DNA from 4 places in the Pantoea stewartii genome. Region 2 is predicted to be linked to each of the others. Evidence: riboswitches for the same ligand, from Rfam matches in the RefSeq annotation. Region 2 holds a riboswitch; each other region holds the start of a gene.

Region 1 (4,210 bases), on a different replicon from region 2:
CCACACAATCCCGGTGAGGCGACGTGATGAGCGGATGCGGCAATTGGGGCTCGGACAGGCGTTGTTACACCGTCCGGCTTCAGGATTGTCAGGCGGTGAACTTCAGCGGTTTTCGCTGCTTCGGGCGATGTTGCTGAATCCCGTGTTCCTGTTTGCCGATGAACCCACGTCGCGTCTCGATCCTGTGGTTCAGCAACAGACGCTGGCCTTACTGACTGATCTGGCCATGCAGCAACGCTGCGCCATTCTGCTGGTCAGTCATGATCTCACGCTACTTGAGAGGAGTGCACATCGGGTCATTTCCCTTGATGCGATTAGCCTGCCTGATGACTGAGGCAGAGCACCCTCAGATGTGCTCCATGACCAGCACGGCCAGCGTATCCGGCTCCAGCGCACGAAAAATATGTTCAGTGTCGCCGGGATAGCTGATGTAGTCGCCCGGTGCCAGTTCGACGGGCGAGTCTGTGGGCCCGACCAGCGCGCGTCCCTGAGTCAAGATGAGATGCTCAATGGTGTTCGGCGAATGCGGTTGCGAGCGGCGCTCGCTGCCGGGCTGGATGTTTAGCAGATAGATATCCCGTCGCGCGCCGGGCGGACAGGTTGCCAGCAGGACGGCTTTATAATCCGCCTGCTCGGCGGCAACGGCAGGGCCTTCACCGCGACGAATAACCTGCAGGCGGTTCGCTTCCGGCTCCATCAGGCGGGCAAACGGAATATTCAGGGCAACGCAAAGTGACCACAACGTCTCAATGCCAGGATTACCGTTCCCCGCCTCAAGTTGAGAGAGGGTCGATTTTGCTATGCCGGCCCGACGCGCGACTTCTGCAAGTGTCAGTCCTGCCCGCTGGCGCTCTCTGACTAAACTGCTGGCGATAATATCAATGGGTGTACTCATCCTGCATCCTGTTAGTTATAGCGAACATATCGTTCATCTTGTAATGCTGCTGCGGTCCGTTCATTATAATGGGTATATCGTTCGTTATGGGATCTAATCGTGATGCTGGATAAAAAAGAGACGCTGGACAAGGGCGTGATAAAAGCCATTTTCCTTGTCTGTCTTGCCGATGGCATTGTTGGCCTGTCATATGGTTCGCTCGCTCTTGCAGAGGGTTTTCCGTTTTGGGTGCCGCTGGCGTTATCGACGCTGGTGCTGGCGGGGGCGTCGGAGTTCCTGTTTATCGGTATCGTGGCGGGCGGTGGCAGTCCTCTCACGGCGGCAGCGGCGGGGCTGTTGGTCAATGCGCGTCATCTTCCTTTTGGTATCACTGTCAAGGATTTGGTCGGTCAGGGCAGACGGGGTCTGCTAGGATGCCACATCATGAATGATGAAAGTGTCGTGTTTGGCATTTCCCAGCCTACGCTGGCGCAACGTCGCCAGGCATTCTGGATATGCGGCATCAGTATTGGCGTAATCTGGCCTGTGACCGTAATGGCTGGCGCGGCGATAGGGCAGTTTATTCCGAATGTGTCTGCTATCGGCCTGGATGCGGTCTTTCCCGCGATCCTGATTGCGCTAATCTTTCCTGCCTTACGCAAAGCGCGCACCCGCATTCCTGCTATGACTGGTGCGTTTTTGTCGCTGGTGGTCACGCCTTTCGTACCTGCCGGTATGCCCGTATTGTTTTCCTTGCTTGGCCTCTTTACATGGAGATCGCGCAAATGAATCACGCCATGATTATTGCAGGTATTGCGTTGCTGGCTGCTGGCACCTACGCCATCCGTTTCGCGGGTGTTAAACTCGGCAATCGTCTGCCCGTCAGTGAACGAACCCAAAATATGTTATCCGATGCTGCCACTGTACTGCTGCTTGCGGTTGCGGCAACCACCACGCTGTTTGAAGGCCAGCATTTTGCAGGGATGGCCAGAGTGCTGGGCGTCGGGTTTGCCCTGTTCCTTGCCTGGCGTAGAGCTCCGCTGATTTTCATTATTCTGGGCGCGGCCTGCATGACGGCGTTGTTGCGCTATATGGGTGTACCCTGAATGCGCTATTTATCTTGCCGGACCCGGCGATAAATTGCGTGTCAGCCTTGACGAACAGCGTCGCTTAAAATACAACTAGAACCCGTCAGGGGAGTCTCGCCAGAGAGACTGAGAGGCTAATAGCGCCATGCGCGGCTTAGCGACCCTTAGAACCTGACCCAGTTGATACTGGCGTAGGAAGACGGGCATCTGCGCATCGCGTAGATGCTTGCCGCAGAGCCTGTTTCTGTCAGGCTTGTGCTTTTTCCCTTCTTGTATCGCGGGTCTCTGAGAGCTAACAGAGAGGCCAATGTGACTATCCTTATTCCGTTTTTACCCCATCAGGATGGCGGACAATGAGCCGCTGGTCAGTGCTGGGCAGCGGTGTATCCGGACTCTGTATCGCGACGTTACTGGCCGAACACGGCGAAAAGGTTGAAGTCATTACGCAACCGAATTGTCAGGCGGCGTCCTACTGGGCTGGCGGCATGCTGGCACCCTGGTGTGAGGCAGAAAGTGCGCCTCAGCAGGTCGTTGAATGGGGACAGCACGCTGCAGCGTGGTGGGCAGCCCGCGTAAGTGGCGTTGAACAGCAGGGCACACTCGTACTCACGCCACCGCGTGACAGCGCCGAACTTACCCGGTTTGCCAGCATGACCCTAGCGCATCAGTGGGTTGCGCCAGGTGACATCGAACCCGCGCTGGAAAACCGCTTCGCCCGGGGATTATTTTTCCCGGCTGAAGCGCATCTCGATCCGCGTCAGGCAATGCAACAGTTACGTGCACGTCTGGTCAGCGCGGGCGTCAGTATTCACGCTGGCAATCCCAGCGGACGCATTATTGATTGCCGCGGTATTCATGCGCGTGAGGCACAGCCAGCCTTGCGTGCGGTGCGGGGCGAAATGCTAATCCTGCAAACGGATGAGATCACGTTTTCCCGACCTTTACGCCTGCTGCATCCCCGTTTTCCTTGCTATCTGGTTCCCCGGGCGCAGGGGCACTTTATGCTCGGGGCCACCATGGTTGAGAGTCAGGATACCAGCCCCATCAGCGCGCGCGCCATGATGGAGCTGCTGAGCGCTGCTTACAGCATTCATCCTGCGCTTGCCGAAGCGCGCATTATCGAAAGCGGGACGGGGTTACGTCCTGCTTATCACGACAACCTGCCCGACGTGCGTTATGAAAACGGTGTCTTTTCCATTAACGGCATGTATCGCCATGGCTTTTTGCTGGCACCGGTTATGGCCGAAAAGCTCATGCATCAACTTGCAACAGAGAGACTACTATGCGAATCGAACTAAATGGTCGTGCTATCGAGACGAAAGCCGGGACGCTTGCGGAGTTGTTAGAAGAGCAGGGCATTGACGCTGGCTGTGTGGCCAGTGCCCTCGATGGAACCTTTGTTCCCAGAGAGCGCTATGCCTCACAGTTGCTTGAGGCCAACTGCCGTCTGGAAGTGCTGTCGCCAATGCAGGGAGGTTGATCATGTTTTACGACTACAAGGGCGACTCCCGTTTTTTACTGGGTACGGCCGGTTATCCCTCACCGGATATTCTTCAGCAGGCTGTTGTGGCCTCCGGTGCGGATATCATCACGGTCAGTCTGCGTCGGGAAGGAAGTCAGGGTGGGGCCTTTCGCGATTTACTGAAAACGCTGAATAAGCGCGTGTTACCCAATACGGCGGGTTGCCATACCGTCAGGGAAGCCGTCACGACGGCGCATATGGCGCGCGAACTGTTTGCCACGCCGTGGATCAAACTGGAAGTGATCGGGCACGCGGATACCCTGCAACCGGATCCTTTCGCCCTGGTGGAGGCCGCCCGTATTTTATGTGCCGAAGGTTTTTATGTTTTTCCTTACACCACAGAAGATCTGATTGTGGGCGAAAAACTGCTGGAAGCGGGCTGTCAGGTGCTGATGCCCTGGGGCGCGCCCATTGGCTCGGGGCAGGGGCTACGCAATATTGACGGTTTACGCACCATGCGTGCCTGGTTTAAAGACGTTCCGCTGATCATTGACGCGGGGATCGGTGCTCCCAGCCAGGCGGCGCAGGCGATGGAGCTGGGCTTTGATGCCGTGTTGCTGAATACCGCCGTCGCGAAATCCCACGATCCGGTACGCATGGCGGGAGCGTTTGCCAGTGCCATTCAGTCAGGACATCAGGCGCGGTTGGCCGGCATGATGGAACGTCGGGATATGGCGGTCGCCTCCACGCCCGTTTTTGGTCTGGCGCAGTTCAGTTAAGGAGCGA
Region 2 (4,210 bases):
GGTCGGAACGTTTTGCGATCATCATGCTCACCACAATCCCGGCAACGGCATTGAGGGTAAAAAACAGCCCAACCCACAGCGGCGGCACCTGCACTTCTCGCGATAAAAACAGGCTCAGCGTCGGTGCCTGAAGCGCGCCCGCTACGCCGAGGATAAAGGCGGTCACCATAAAAGCGAAAAACACTGGATTGAAACGGCGCGAGAATGCTAACAAAGATTTCATGCCTTATCCCTGACAGAACAACAATAGAAACGGGAAGCGTGTCCCCCGACCATAACCTGCAACGTAAAAAAAACCAGCAGAATAACTCTGCTGGCAAAATCGTAGCACACTACTCAGAAGGGACGGGCATCGCTGCCGTCCATGTCAGAGCGCCATCCATCGCTGAATGCCTCCCGCTCTTCCAATGCGAGAAAGTTTGCCTCTAAAATAGGGCAGGAAAAACAGAGCAGGTTTCAGAGGGAGTTCCTCTTTTATGTCGTCATCACGTCTGAAGCAGCAGTTCATTCGTCTGTGGCAGAGCTGTCAGGGGCAATCGCAGGAAACCACCCTGGGTGAACTGGCCGACGCCCTGCACTGTTCACGTCGCCATATGCGGAACCTGCTTAACAGGATGCAGGAAGCCGGCTGGCTCACCTGGCAGGCGGAGGCCGGACGGGGCAAGCGATCCGTGCTCACCTTCTGCTACACCGGACTAACCTTGCAGCAGCAGCGCGCTGAAGACCTGCTGGAACAGGATCGTATTGATCAACTGGTGCAGCTTGTCGGCGATAAAGATCAGGTCAGACAGATGATCAGCGCGCATCTGGGCCGCAGTTTCCGGCAGGGAAAACATATTCTGCGCGTCCTCTACTATCGCCCTCTGCTCAATCTGCTGCCTGGATCGCCCCTGCGTCGGTCAGAAACCCATATCGCTCGTCAGATTTTTAGCGGTCTGACACGCATAAATGAGGAAAAAGGGGAAATCGAAGCCGATATCGCTCATCACTGGCAGCAACATTCGGATCGACACTGGCGCTTTTATCTACGTCCGGCTATCCGTTTCCATCATGGCCGGGAACTCGACATGGACGATGTGATTGCCAGCCTTGAGCGCCTGCGCCAGCATCCGCTGTTTTGCCATCTTCAGCGACTTGACTCCCCTGCCCCCTGGACGCTGGATATCTATTTAGATCAGCCCGACAGCTGGCTACCCTGGCTGTTGGGCAGCGTCAGCGCCATGATTCTGCCGCGCGAGTGGCCCGATATGCGCGATTTTGCCCGTCAGCCCATAGGGACAGGGCCCTATCGGGTCATCCGCAATCAGCAAAGTCAGCTGAAGATCGAAGCCTTCGACGACTACTTTGGCTATCGCGCCTTGATCGATGACGTGTCGGTATGGGTGCTGCCCGAGATCAGTGACGAAGTGGTTTATGCCGGTGTTCGCCTGCAGGGCGAACAGGCCGATGAGAAACAGGAAGAGAGTCGGCTTGAAGAGGGCTGCTACTTTTTACTGTTTGACCAGCGCTCCGCGAAGGCAGGCGAACCGGGCATTCGACGCTGGCTTAGCTTCCTGCTTAACCCCATCGCCTTACTGAACAATGCGGATCTGGGCTACCAGCGTTACTGGTTTCCTGCTTACGGCCTGCTGCCCCGCTGGCACCACCGGCGTGATTTGACACCGGTAGAAAAACCCGCAGGCCTGACACACCTGACGCTGACCGTTTATAACCAGCACATTGAGCACGTCAGTATCACCGATGCCTTGCGTCCACTACTGGCGCAACACGACGTGACGCTGGACGTGCGTGAGGTCAGTTATGAATCCTGGCATCAGGGCACAGGTGAAAGCGATATCTGGCTCGGCAGCGTCAACTTTACCCTGCCCCTGGACTATTCTCTGTTTGCGCTGTTATACGAAGTCCCGTTGTTGCAGCACTGCCTGCCGGTGAACTGGCAGCAGGATGCTGCGCGCTGGCGTGAGAAAACGCTCCCCCTTGCTGAATGGGCGAAACAGCTGGTTGAAAGCAACTGGCTTCATCCGTTGTTTCATCACTGGCTGCTGCTGGAAGGCCAGCGCAGTATGCGCGGGGTACGGATGAATACGCTGGGGTGGTTTGACTTTAAATCCGCCTGGTTTGCACCGCCCACGCTGTGATCCTTTCCCGGCGGGCATTAAATGACTAGAATGTGACGTTCTCAACGGGGTGCCTCTTTCCATCATGTCAGAGCGCTGAGATATACCCGTCGAACCTGAATCGGTTAATGCCGACGTAGGGATTTGAGAGGCAACTTTGCTCAGATCCTTTGCGACTCAACCCTGCCGCTATAGGAGCGCAAAGTGTTAAAAAACGTCCTGCCCGTGCTGCTGTTACTCTCTGCCCCGGTCTTCGCGGCCAAACCTGTCCTGACGGTTTACACCTATGATTCGTTTTCCGCTGACTGGGGACCCGGTCCGGCCGTTAAAAAAGCCTTTGAAACCCAGTGCGGTTGCGAACTGAAATATGTGGCCCTGGAAGACGGGGTTTCGCTGCTGAATCGCGTCCGTCTGGAAGGCAAGAACAGCAAGGCCGATGTGGTCTTAGGGCTGGATAACAACCTCCTGCAGGCCGCGCAACAAACCGGGCTGTTTGCCAAAAGCGACGTTGATACCGGTAAATTGCAGGTTCCCGGCGGCTGGAAGGACACCACCTTTGTGCCCTTCGATTACGGCTACTTCGCGTTCGTCTATAACATAAACACGCTGAAAAACCCACCAAAGAGCCTCAAAGAACTGGTCGAAAGCCCCGAAAAATGGCGCGTGATTTATGAAGATCCCCGCACCAGCACGCCGGGCCTTGGCCTGCTGCTGTGGATGCAAAAAGTCTACGGAGACAAGGCGCCTGAAGCCTGGCAAAAGCTGGCAAAGAAAACCGTCACGGTGACCAAAGGGTGGAGTGAAGCCTACGGTCTGTTTCTGAAAGGCGAGAGTGATCTGGTGTTGAGCTATACCACGTCGCCGGCTTATCACATTATTGAAGAGAAGAAGGATAACTATGCCGCGGCACCGTTTGCCGAAGGCAACTATCTGCAGGTGGAAGTGGCAGCCCGCCTGGCTAACAGCAAACAACCAAAACTGGCAGAGCAGTTTATGCAGTTCATGGTCACGCCCGCTTTCCAGAATACGATTCCAACCGGCAACTGGATGTACCCGGTGATCAAAACCGACCTGCCTGCAGGCTTTGCTTCACTCAGCGTGCCGAAGACGGCATTACAGTTTTCGCCTGAAGCCGTCGCCAGCCACCGTTCACAATGGGTCAGCCAATGGCAACGCGCCGTGAGTCGCTGATCCCCTTCTGGCTGATTCCGGGTTCACTCGCCACGTTGCTGCTCTGCAGCGTGGCGTTGTCAGCTTTTGCTGCACTGTGGATGGCGGCCCCGGCGACCGACTGGCGCGCGGTTCTGCAGGATACCTATCTGCATCATGTGATTGGCTTTTCATTTACGCAGGCGCTGCTCTCCGCCCTGCTCTCTTTGCTGCCGGCCATTCCGCTGTCCCGGGCTCTCTATCGACGCCGTTTTCCTGGCCGTCAGGGATTATTACGCCTGTGCGCCATGACGCTGGTCTTGCCGGTGCTGGTCGCGGTATTTGGTCTGCTCACTGTCTATGGTCGGGTGGGCTGGCTGGCCCGGCTTTGCGCCTGGCTTGGCGTGGACTATCACTTCTCGCCTTACGGGCTTCAGGGCATTTTACTGGCCCATGTTTTTTTTAACCTGCCGCTGGCCACGCGCCTGATGCTGCAGGCGCTGGAAAGCATTCCGGCCGAACAGCGTCAGCTTGCTGCACAGCTGAATATCCGTGGCTGGCATCACTTTCGGCTCCTTGAATGGCCGTGGCTACGTCGCCAGTTACTGCCTACCGGTGCGTTGATTTTCATGCTCTGCTTCGCCAGTTTTGCCACGGTGCTTTCACTGGGTGGCGGGCCGCGGGCCACCACTATCGAACTGGCCATTTTTCAGGCTTTAAGTTACGACTACGATCCGGGACGCGCCGCACTCCTGGCGTTGATTCAGCTTGGCTGCTGCCTGGTATTGGTGCTTCTCAGTCAGCGCTTCAGTCACGCCATTCCCGCTGGCAACACGCAGCGCCAGGGCTGGCGCGATCCGCAGGATTCCGTGCTGGCGCGCATCAGCGACATTGCTCTCATCGGTTTAGCCTTGCTGTTACTGCTACCGCCCCTGATCGCAGTG
Region 3 (4,210 bases), 2.2 Mb from region 2:
TGGCGACCGGCGCGCGCTGGCGCAACATGGGCGTACCGGGGGAAGAGCAGTACCGTACTAAAGGTGTGACCTATTGCCCGCACTGTGACGGTCCGCTGTTCAAAGGTAAACGCACTGCCGTCATCGGTGGCGGTAACTCCGGCGTGGAAGCGGCTATCGATCTGGCTGGTATCGTTGAACACGTCACATTGCTGGAATTCGCCAGCGAAATGCGTGCAGACAAAGTGCTGCAGGACAAACTGCGCAGCCTGAAAAACGTAGATGTGATCCTGAATGCACAAACCACCGAAGTGAAAGGCGACGGCAGCAAAGTTACCGGCCTGCAATATCTGGATCGCACCAACCAGACAACCCATGAACTGGCGCTGTCAGGCATTTTTGTTCAGATTGGCCTGCTCCCTAACACCACCTGGCTGGAAGGGGCGGTTGAGCGCAACAAGATGGGTGAAATCATCATCGATGCAAAATGCGAAACCAGCCTGAAAGGCGTTTTCGCAGCAGGCGACTGCACCACGGTGCCTTACAAGCAAATCATCATTGCCAGCGGTGAAGGGGCAAAAGCCTCGCTGAGCGCTTTTGATTACCTGATTCGCACCCAACCTGCACACTAAGTTTTTCCGGTGCAAAAGCCAGCCCTGTAACCTGTGTTACAGGGCTTTTTAGTATCCGGCCAGCGTCATTAACATCATCCACAACGGCGTGGTTATCGCGGCAAAAAGGGTGGAAAGCAACATACTGGCGGCCGTGGGGCCGGTAATCACGTTAAATTTCTGCGACATCAGGTAGACATTCACACCGACCGCCATCGACCCCAGCAGCACCACCACTTTACTTTCCAGCGCAGGCAGACCCGTCAGCCAGGCGATTGCCCAGACACACAGCGGCTGCAGAATCAGTTTCAACGCACAAATCGTGTAACTCTCTTTCAGGCCTTCCCGCACCCGGTAGTGCGCCAGGCTCATGCCGAGAGTGACCAACGATAAGGGTGCGGCGATGGACGCCAGCATGCGCAGCGGTTCAGCGGCGATGGCGGGAAGAGGCCGCTGCAACAGGCTCCAGGCGGTGCCTGATAAGATGCCAATAATTAACGGATTCCTGAGCACGCTAATCAAGGTGCGCTTAAAGCCCTGAAGGGAAAAACTGCCCTGTTTCGACCATTCCACCGAGACGGTGAGTAATGTCCAGAGGATCAGACTGTTAAATACCAGCACCAGCGCAACCGATGGCAAGGCACCGGGGCCCAGCAGGACGGTAGCGACCGGAATACCCAGCATAACGTTATTTGAAAAGACACCGCCTAGGGCAAAGACCGAACCGGCCACGCCATCCAGATGAAAAAGACGCGAGGCAAGGATTCGGCCCACGATAAACACCAGCAGACAACTGCCAAAGAATGCCAGAAGCAGGCGCACATCGACTGCGGGACTGTTGTAAAAGTCACTCATGATGCGAAACAGCATGCAGGGCAGGGCAACGTTAAAGACAAACCGGTTCATGCCTTCGCTGATGCTCAGCGGCCATTTGCCCCATTTCGTCAGGCAATAACCCAGGAAAATAAGAATAAACAGCGGGGCTGACAGGTAAATCTGGTGTCCTAATGTATCCAGCAGGAAGGGCATAAGCGTAAGCAGTCCAGTGACTCAGTAAGGGCAAGACTACCAAATTGCGTCGGCCGCGTAACCTGGCAAAACGTGTACCCGACCCGCGAATTTACCCCAGCCAGCGGCGCGCCTGGTCATCACTGATATCGCGATAATACACCCGATGGATAACCGCATCGCAACGCTGACAACGGGCAGAAAGATAAGTGGAATAATAGTGTCGGCCAGAAGGAGAAAGGGCACCCTGACGGGTAATGGTGATGTCAGTCCATCGGTGACGATGAGGGATAAGCGCTAAAAATCGCATCATGCTTCCTGTCAAGTATGAAGTGTTCTGGTAATTTTTAACTACGTGATATGAAGATTTATTGTTGCGATGTTGTAGGCAGGTGTTTGTTATTGCTGGGCATTCTGATAATGGTGAAGGATATAATTTACTTGCGTAAATACCTTTACTGCTCTGACGTGCAAATTTTAAGCCCGCAGCATTAAGCCTTTTTTCGTGCGGTGGGGAGTTGATCGGGATCATGTAAAAGTCTTGCCCGCCAGGTTGAAAAAAGAATAAGCACCTTGCTTAAATTTAGGGGCTTACTTATTCTTCTTTGCGTAACACGACTCGGGGTGCCCTTCTTTGTGAAGGCTGAGAAAAACCCGTATTACCTGATCTGGATAATGCCAGCGTAGGGAAGTCTGATGCCTGACCGCATTCGCCTTCTTGTCCGCCGGTTGGGAGTTCTTATGACACATCAACCGCACCATCTTTCTGATGCGCAATGCGCGCCCCTCCTGCAACAGTTTCGCCGTCAGTCACCGCTCGTGCACTGCATGACCAATGATGTGGTGCAAATGCTCACGGCTAATGTTCTGCTTGCTCTGAACGCGTCACCTGCCATGGTCATCGATCGCGAGGAAGCGCCGCAGTTCAGCGGTATCGCGGATGCACTGTTAATCAATGTCGGCACATTAACGCACGAACGCCAGCAGGCCATGGCCGCGGCAATCGAGGCGGCTAATCTGGCAGGCACGCCCTGGACGCTGGACCCGGTAGCGGTGGGCGCACTGACGTTGCGTACCCGGTTTTGCCAGCAGGTGCTGATGCAGTCGCCTGCCGTGATTCGCGGCAATGCTTCCGAGATTCTGGCGCTGGCCCAGCAGGCTGACGGCGGACGTGGCGTGGACAGCCAGCACGCCGCCGAAAGCGCCTTGCTGGCCGCCCAACAACTGGCGCGTGAGTATCAAACCTGTGTGGTGGTCACTGGCGAGGTGGATTATGCCACCGACGGAATGCGTACCCTGTCGATTGTCGGCGGATCGCCCTTAATGACGCGGGTGGTCGGCACCGGCTGTGCGCTGTCTGCGGTCGTCGCCGCCTTTGCCAGCCTGCCGGGTGACAGACTGGTCAATATCGCCAGCGCCTGTCGGGTGATGGCACTGGCCGGAGAGAAAGCCGCACAGGCATCAACCGGGCCGGGCAGCTTTGCACCAGCGTTTCTGGACGCGCTCTGGACACTGGAGGCCGCCCTGTGAAACGCATCAATGCTTTAACGATTGCCGGTACCGATCCCAGCGGCGGTGCCGGGATTCAGGCCGACCTGAAAACCTTCTCCGCACTGGGCGCTTACGGCACCAGCGTGATTACGGCCCTGGTGGCGCAAAATACCTGTGGCGTACAGTCGGTGTACCGTATTGATCCTGATTTTGTCAGCGCACAGCTGGATTCCGTTCTTGATGACGTGCGCATCGACAGTGCAAAAATTGGCATGCTGTCCGATGCGGCGATCGTGGAGCGGGTGGCGGTTGGCTTGCAGCGCCGGGCAATCCCGTTCGTGGTGCTGGACACGGTGATGGTGGCCAAGAGCGGCGATGCCTTACTGAGTCCTGATGCCATTGCCTGTGTCCGCGAGCGCCTGTTGCCACAGGTGTCACTGATCACACCTAATCTGCCCGAAGCCGCCGCGCTGCTCGAATGCCGTATGGCCAGCAATGAGAACGAGATGCTGACGCAGGGCGATGCCCTTCTGGCGCTGGGTTGTCAGGCCGTGCTGATGAAGGGCGGACATCTGGATCATGGCGAAAGTCCTGACTGGCTGATCACGCCAGCGGGGCGGCAACGGTTCAGCACGCCTCGGGTGAAAACGCGCCATACGCACGGTACCGGTTGTACGCTGTCTGCTGCGCTGGCGGCCCTGCGTCCACGGCACAGTGACTGGGCGGAGACGGTTAATGAAGCCAAAACCTGGCTACAACAGGCCCTGCTGACAGCCGATTCGCTGGAGGTGGGCCACGGGACTGGACCTGTGCATCATTTTCATCAGTGGTGGTAACGGCTTCGCTCAGCGATTGTACGGCGCGCTACTCAGCCTCGAACCAGTCACGGTTTTGCCTGATCACGGGCGCGAGCGAAAACATCATTGCCTGCAGATGGTGACGCAGGGCGGTTTCTGCCTGGTCCGCATCGCGCGCTTTCAGGGCGGCAAAAACGGCTTCATGTTGTTCGATCAGCGTTTCAGCGGGCGCGACCTGATTCAGGGTGAGATAGCGCACCCGGTCCATCGTCGCCTTGATGTTTTCAATGGTTTCCCATGCCAGCATACAGTCGATGCTCTCGG
Region 4 (4,210 bases), 540 kb from region 2:
GCGCTGCACATTGGCCACGGCCAGATCTTCCTGCCCCAGATGAACGCCATAAGCCTTATGCTTAATCGCCAGCTGCCAGTAGTCATTAATAAACAGGCGCGCCTGGTAACGCTGACCTGTTGCGATAGCCTGGATGATGGTGGGTTCAACGATCTCATCTGGCAGATCCTTAATCCGCAGCTGAATCGTGCGCACCCCGGCATCCAGTAAGCGTTCGATCCATTCAACGCTGTCGACCACCGGATACAGCCCTAATCGCGGCGCGGTAGCGGGAAAGGCGTTCATTTACTCCTCCTTAATCGCTGTGGCGGGATGGTAGAGTTCACCGCCCCGTTCACGGAAATGATCAGACATCTGCGCCATGCCAACCTCAATAGCCTGCGCTTCCGCTTCCTGTCTGGCAGCATAGTCACGCACTTCCTGCGTGATCTTCATTGAGCAAAACTTAGGGCCGCACATTGAACAGAAGTGGGCGACTTTACCCGATTCCTGTGGCAACGTTTCATCGTGATAGGCCCGGGCTGTATGAGGATCCAGCGCCAGATTGAACTGATCTTCCCAGCGAAATTCGAAGCGCGCTTTCGACATGGCGTTGTCGCGGATCTGCGCCCCCGGATGGCCTTTGGCCAGATCGGCAGCATGCGCGGCGATCTTGTAAGTGATTAACCCCTGTTTCACATCCTCTTTGTTTGGCAGGCCAAGATGCTCCTTCGGCGTGACGTAACACAACATCGCGCAGCCAAACCAGCCAATCATGGCGGCACCGATGCCAGAGGTAAAATGATCGTAGCCCGGCGCAATGTCGGTCGTCAGTGGGCCCAGAGTATAAAACGGCGCTTCATGGCAATGTTCCAGCTGCTCTGTCATGTTGCGACGGATCATCTGCATCGGGATATGGCCGGGGCCTTCGATCATCACCTGTACGTCATATTCCCAGGCTATTTTTGTCAGTTCACCCAGCGTGTGCAGCTCAGCGAACTGTGCTTCGTCGTTGGCGTCCTGAATCGATCCGGGGCGTAATCCGTCGCCCAGTGACAAAGCGATATCGTAGGCTGCGCAAATTTCACAGATGTCGCGGAAGTGTTCATAGAGAAAGCTCTCTTTGTGATGAGACAGGCACCACTTCGCCATAATGGAGCCACCACGGGACACAATACCGGTCAGGCGTTTTGCAGTCATGGGAACGTAGCGCAGCAGCACACCCGCATGGATAGTAAAATAATCCACGCCCTGTTCGGCCTGCTCCAGTAACGTATCGCGGAAAATGTCCCAGTTCAGGTTTTCAGCCACACCGTTGACCTTCTCCAGTGCCTGATAAATCGGAACAGTGCCGATGGGAACAGGACTGTTACGCAGAATCCATTCACGGGTTTCATGAATATAGCGTCCGGTCGACAGATCCATGACCGTGTCCGCGCCCCAGCGTGTGGACCAGACCAGCTTTTCTACTTCTTCTTCAATAGACGAGGTCACCGCTGAGTTACCAATGTTGGCATTCACCTTCACGAGAAAGTTGCGTCCAATGATCATCGGTTCGGATTCGGGATGGTTGATATTGGCCGGAATAATGGCGCGGCCAGCGGCCACTTCCTGGCGTACAAACTCGGGGGTAATGTTTTCGGGCAGATGGGCACCAAAGCTGTGGCCCGGATGCTGTTGCAGAAGTACCTCACCACGAATGCGCTCACGGCCCATGTTCTCCCTGATGGCGATGAACTCCATCTCTGGCGTGATGATTCCCCGACGCGCGTAATGTAACTGGGTCACACAGCGGCCGGCTTTAGCACGGCGCGGCGTTGGCAGATGTTCAAAGCGCAGGTGATCCAGTCCGTCATCAGCCAGTCGCTGCTGCGTATACGCCGAGCTAATCTGCGTCAGTTTTTCGCTGTCGTCGCGCTCTTCAATCCAGCGAGCACGCAGTTTATCCAGTCCGCGATGCACGTCGATTTTTGCTGCCGGATCGCCATAGGCACCGGCGGTGTCATAAACCGGCACAGGCTCATTTTCCTGGTAAACGGGCTCATCTTTACTGCCGCCGGTCAATGTAGGGCTAAGCTGGATTTCGCGCATGGGGACACGAATGTCGTCACGACTGCCGGTCAGCCAGATACGTTTTGAGTTGGGAAAGGCACTGCCACCCTGCAGGGAATCAATGAATTCCTGTGCCTGAGCACGTTGTTCGCGACGGGTCGTTTTCGTAGTAGACATAGCAATATTCCAGTAAGTGGGAAGGTTGCTTGTCCGGAGTTCGGAAGGAGTAACGGCACAGCGGGCACCCTGAGTGCGGCGTACCGTAAAAATTTACTCTTGTTCCCTTCGCAGGTTCTAACCTGATCAGGTTCCGCGGATCCCGAATTAACGGTCTCAGCCCAATGGGCACTCCGACAAGATTTGGTTTAACGGTTAATCAGGTCCCGCAAGGACGTGCAACCGTCAAACCCTGACTAACATAAAACAGATGTTTTAAAGCCCACTCAGCATAAGGGGGCTTTTTATGAATCACAAGTTATTTACATTTGCGGCCCTGTTAAGCAGGGCGGGCAATTTCACTATCGTTCGCCACGGGCGGAGTCAGGTGATTGTCCCATGCCATTTGGATAAGCTTGTCTTCAAGGGTAAAACGCGCCTCAAGAGCTTCGCCGACTTCTGACAAGGCGTGCTGAAACGTCACATAGTTGTCGTCGTCGATGGCCTGTTGCAGGTGGCTGTCATACAACTGCATCAACTGCTCGGTATTGGCTTCCAGCGACGGGTAAATCTGCGCGGCAGCCAGCAGCGGACTGGTGCCGTCCATCTCTGCAATCAAACGCTGGTAAAGGCTAAAGTGACCGGATGAAAGATAATCGACCAGCGTGTGGCAAAAGTTATCCAGTGCCTGCTCGTCCAGGCGAGTCAGCGCTTCTTTTTTTGGCTTGATGCCGACCAAATGGTAATAAGAAACCAACAGCTGGCGGCGAGCTGCCAGCCATGAATCTACCAGTTCATTACTGCCACCTACGCGTTGGGTCAGAACGTCTAACTGGTTAAGCATAGTTAACTCCGTATGCGTTATGCACCTTCATATTTCAGATTAGCGATGCGCCAATTGCGCTTGTTCTCCGCGAACCTGTCGGGATAAATAAGCGTGCTGTCGTCTTGCAACCAGAATTATTTGGGTATAGTTGTTCATCTACACACTTAACATCGGGACTTCAGCGTGCGGGTTGACGCTAAGGATGACGAAATAAATGCAATGCGAAATTTCAAGCGTAGACGCTGGATGGTGGATTGTCAGTAGTGAACAGAAAATTTGGTTACCGCAAGGCGATTTACCTCACGGAAACGCACAGCAGTTTGGCCTGACCGGGCACCAGGGGCGCGTGATTGGCGAATGGCAGGGAGAGAAGGTCTGGCTGATTTGTGAAACGCGTTCGTCAGATATGTTGTCGTTGCGCCAGTTACTCAACGAAGATCCGGGCCTGTTTCAGCTGGCCGGGCGCGGGGTGCAGTTAGCAGAGTTTTACCGATCCCATCGCTGGTGCGGCTATTGTGGTCATGAGATGCATGCCAGTAAACGCGAATTTGCCTGCCTGTGTAGCCATTGCCGTGAACGTTATTACCCACAAATTGCGCCCTGTATTATCGTTGCTATCCGCCGTGGAGATGAGATCCTGCTGGCCAACCATGCGCGTCATCGTAATAACATTTACACTGTGCTGGCCGGGTTCGTTGAAGTCGGTGAGACCATTGAACAGGCGGTTGCACGCGAAGTGATGGAAGAGAGCAACGTGCGCGTGAAGAATGTCCGTTATGTCACTTCCCAGCCCTGGCCTTTCCCGCAGTCCTTAATGATGGCCTTTATGGCGGAGTATGACGGCGGCGACTTACAGCACGACGGTAAAGAGCTGTTGGATGCCGGATGGTTCCGTTTTGATGCGCTGCCTTTACTGCCTCCACCTGGCACCGTTGCCCGTCGATTAATTGAAGATACCGTTGCCCTCTGCCGCGCTGAGGCGTGAGAGTGCTACACTACTCGCTTGATACCGAGAGAGTCCTGACATGAGTGAACTGAAGAACGACCGTTATTTGCGCGCCCTGTTACGCCAGCCTGTCGATGTTACCCCCGTATGGATGATGCGCCAGGCCGGACGATATTTGCCGGAATATAAAGCCACGCGTGCCCAGGCGGGCGACTTTATGTCGCTGTGTAAGAATGCCGAGCTGGCCTGCG

The links. Region 2 has a riboswitch for thiamine pyrophosphate ahead of thiB (thiamine ABC transporter substrate binding subunit). Riboswitches for the same ligand answer to the same signal wherever they lie in the genome.
Region 1: it holds a riboswitch for thiamine pyrophosphate, as region 2 does, so the genes downstream of both, G5574_RS22305 (FAD-dependent oxidoreductase) here and thiB (thiamine ABC transporter substrate binding subunit) in region 2, are expected to answer to the same signal.
Region 3: it holds a riboswitch for thiamine pyrophosphate, as region 2 does, so the genes downstream of both, thiM (hydroxyethylthiazole kinase) here and thiB (thiamine ABC transporter substrate binding subunit) in region 2, are expected to answer to the same signal.
Region 4: it holds a riboswitch for thiamine pyrophosphate, as region 2 does, so the genes downstream of both, thiC (phosphomethylpyrimidine synthase ThiC) here and thiB (thiamine ABC transporter substrate binding subunit) in region 2, are expected to answer to the same signal.

The regions. Positions count from the first base shown of each region.
Region 1 covers NZ_CP049116.1:187,417-191,626, forward strand. The annotation lists gene G5574_RS22285 (ABC transporter ATP-binding protein) at 1-334, shown strand, start outside; gene G5574_RS22290 (helix-turn-helix domain-containing protein) at 347-895, opposite strand; gene G5574_RS22295 (AzlC family ABC transporter permease) at 998-1,663, shown strand; gene G5574_RS22300 (AzlD domain-containing protein) at 1,660-1,980, shown strand; TPP riboswitch at 2,058-2,177, shown strand; gene G5574_RS22305 (FAD-dependent oxidoreductase) at 2,316-3,260, shown strand; gene thiS (sulfur carrier protein ThiS) at 3,245-3,442, shown strand; gene G5574_RS22315 (thiazole synthase) at 3,445-4,203, shown strand.
Region 2 covers NZ_CP049115.1:3,609,350-3,613,559, reverse strand. The annotation lists gene G5574_RS17000 (MFS transporter) at 1-223, opposite strand, end outside; gene sgrR (HTH-type transcriptional regulator SgrR) at 477-2,138, shown strand; TPP riboswitch at 2,174-2,278, shown strand; gene thiB (thiamine ABC transporter substrate binding subunit) at 2,322-3,308, shown strand; gene thiP (thiamine/thiamine pyrophosphate ABC transporter permease ThiP) at 3,284-4,210, shown strand, end outside.
Region 3 covers NZ_CP049115.1:1,226,505-1,230,714, reverse strand. The annotation lists gene ahpF (alkyl hydroperoxide reductase subunit F) at 1-611, shown strand, start outside; gene G5574_RS05815 (AEC family transporter) at 660-1,619, opposite strand; gene G5574_RS05810 (hypothetical protein) at 1,711-1,908, opposite strand; TPP riboswitch at 2,209-2,305, shown strand; gene thiM (hydroxyethylthiazole kinase) at 2,340-3,128, shown strand; gene thiD (bifunctional hydroxymethylpyrimidine kinase/phosphomethylpyrimidine kinase) at 3,125-3,925, shown strand; gene G5574_RS05795 (GntR family transcriptional regulator) at 3,954-4,210, opposite strand, start outside.
Region 4 covers NZ_CP049115.1:3,065,480-3,069,689, forward strand. The annotation lists gene thiE (thiamine phosphate synthase) at 1-285, opposite strand, end outside; gene thiC (phosphomethylpyrimidine synthase ThiC) at 286-2,208, opposite strand; TPP riboswitch at 2,295-2,394, opposite strand; gene rsd (sigma D regulator) at 2,528-3,031, opposite strand; gene nudC (NAD(+) diphosphatase) at 3,228-3,998, shown strand; gene hemE (uroporphyrinogen decarboxylase) at 4,039-4,210, shown strand, end outside.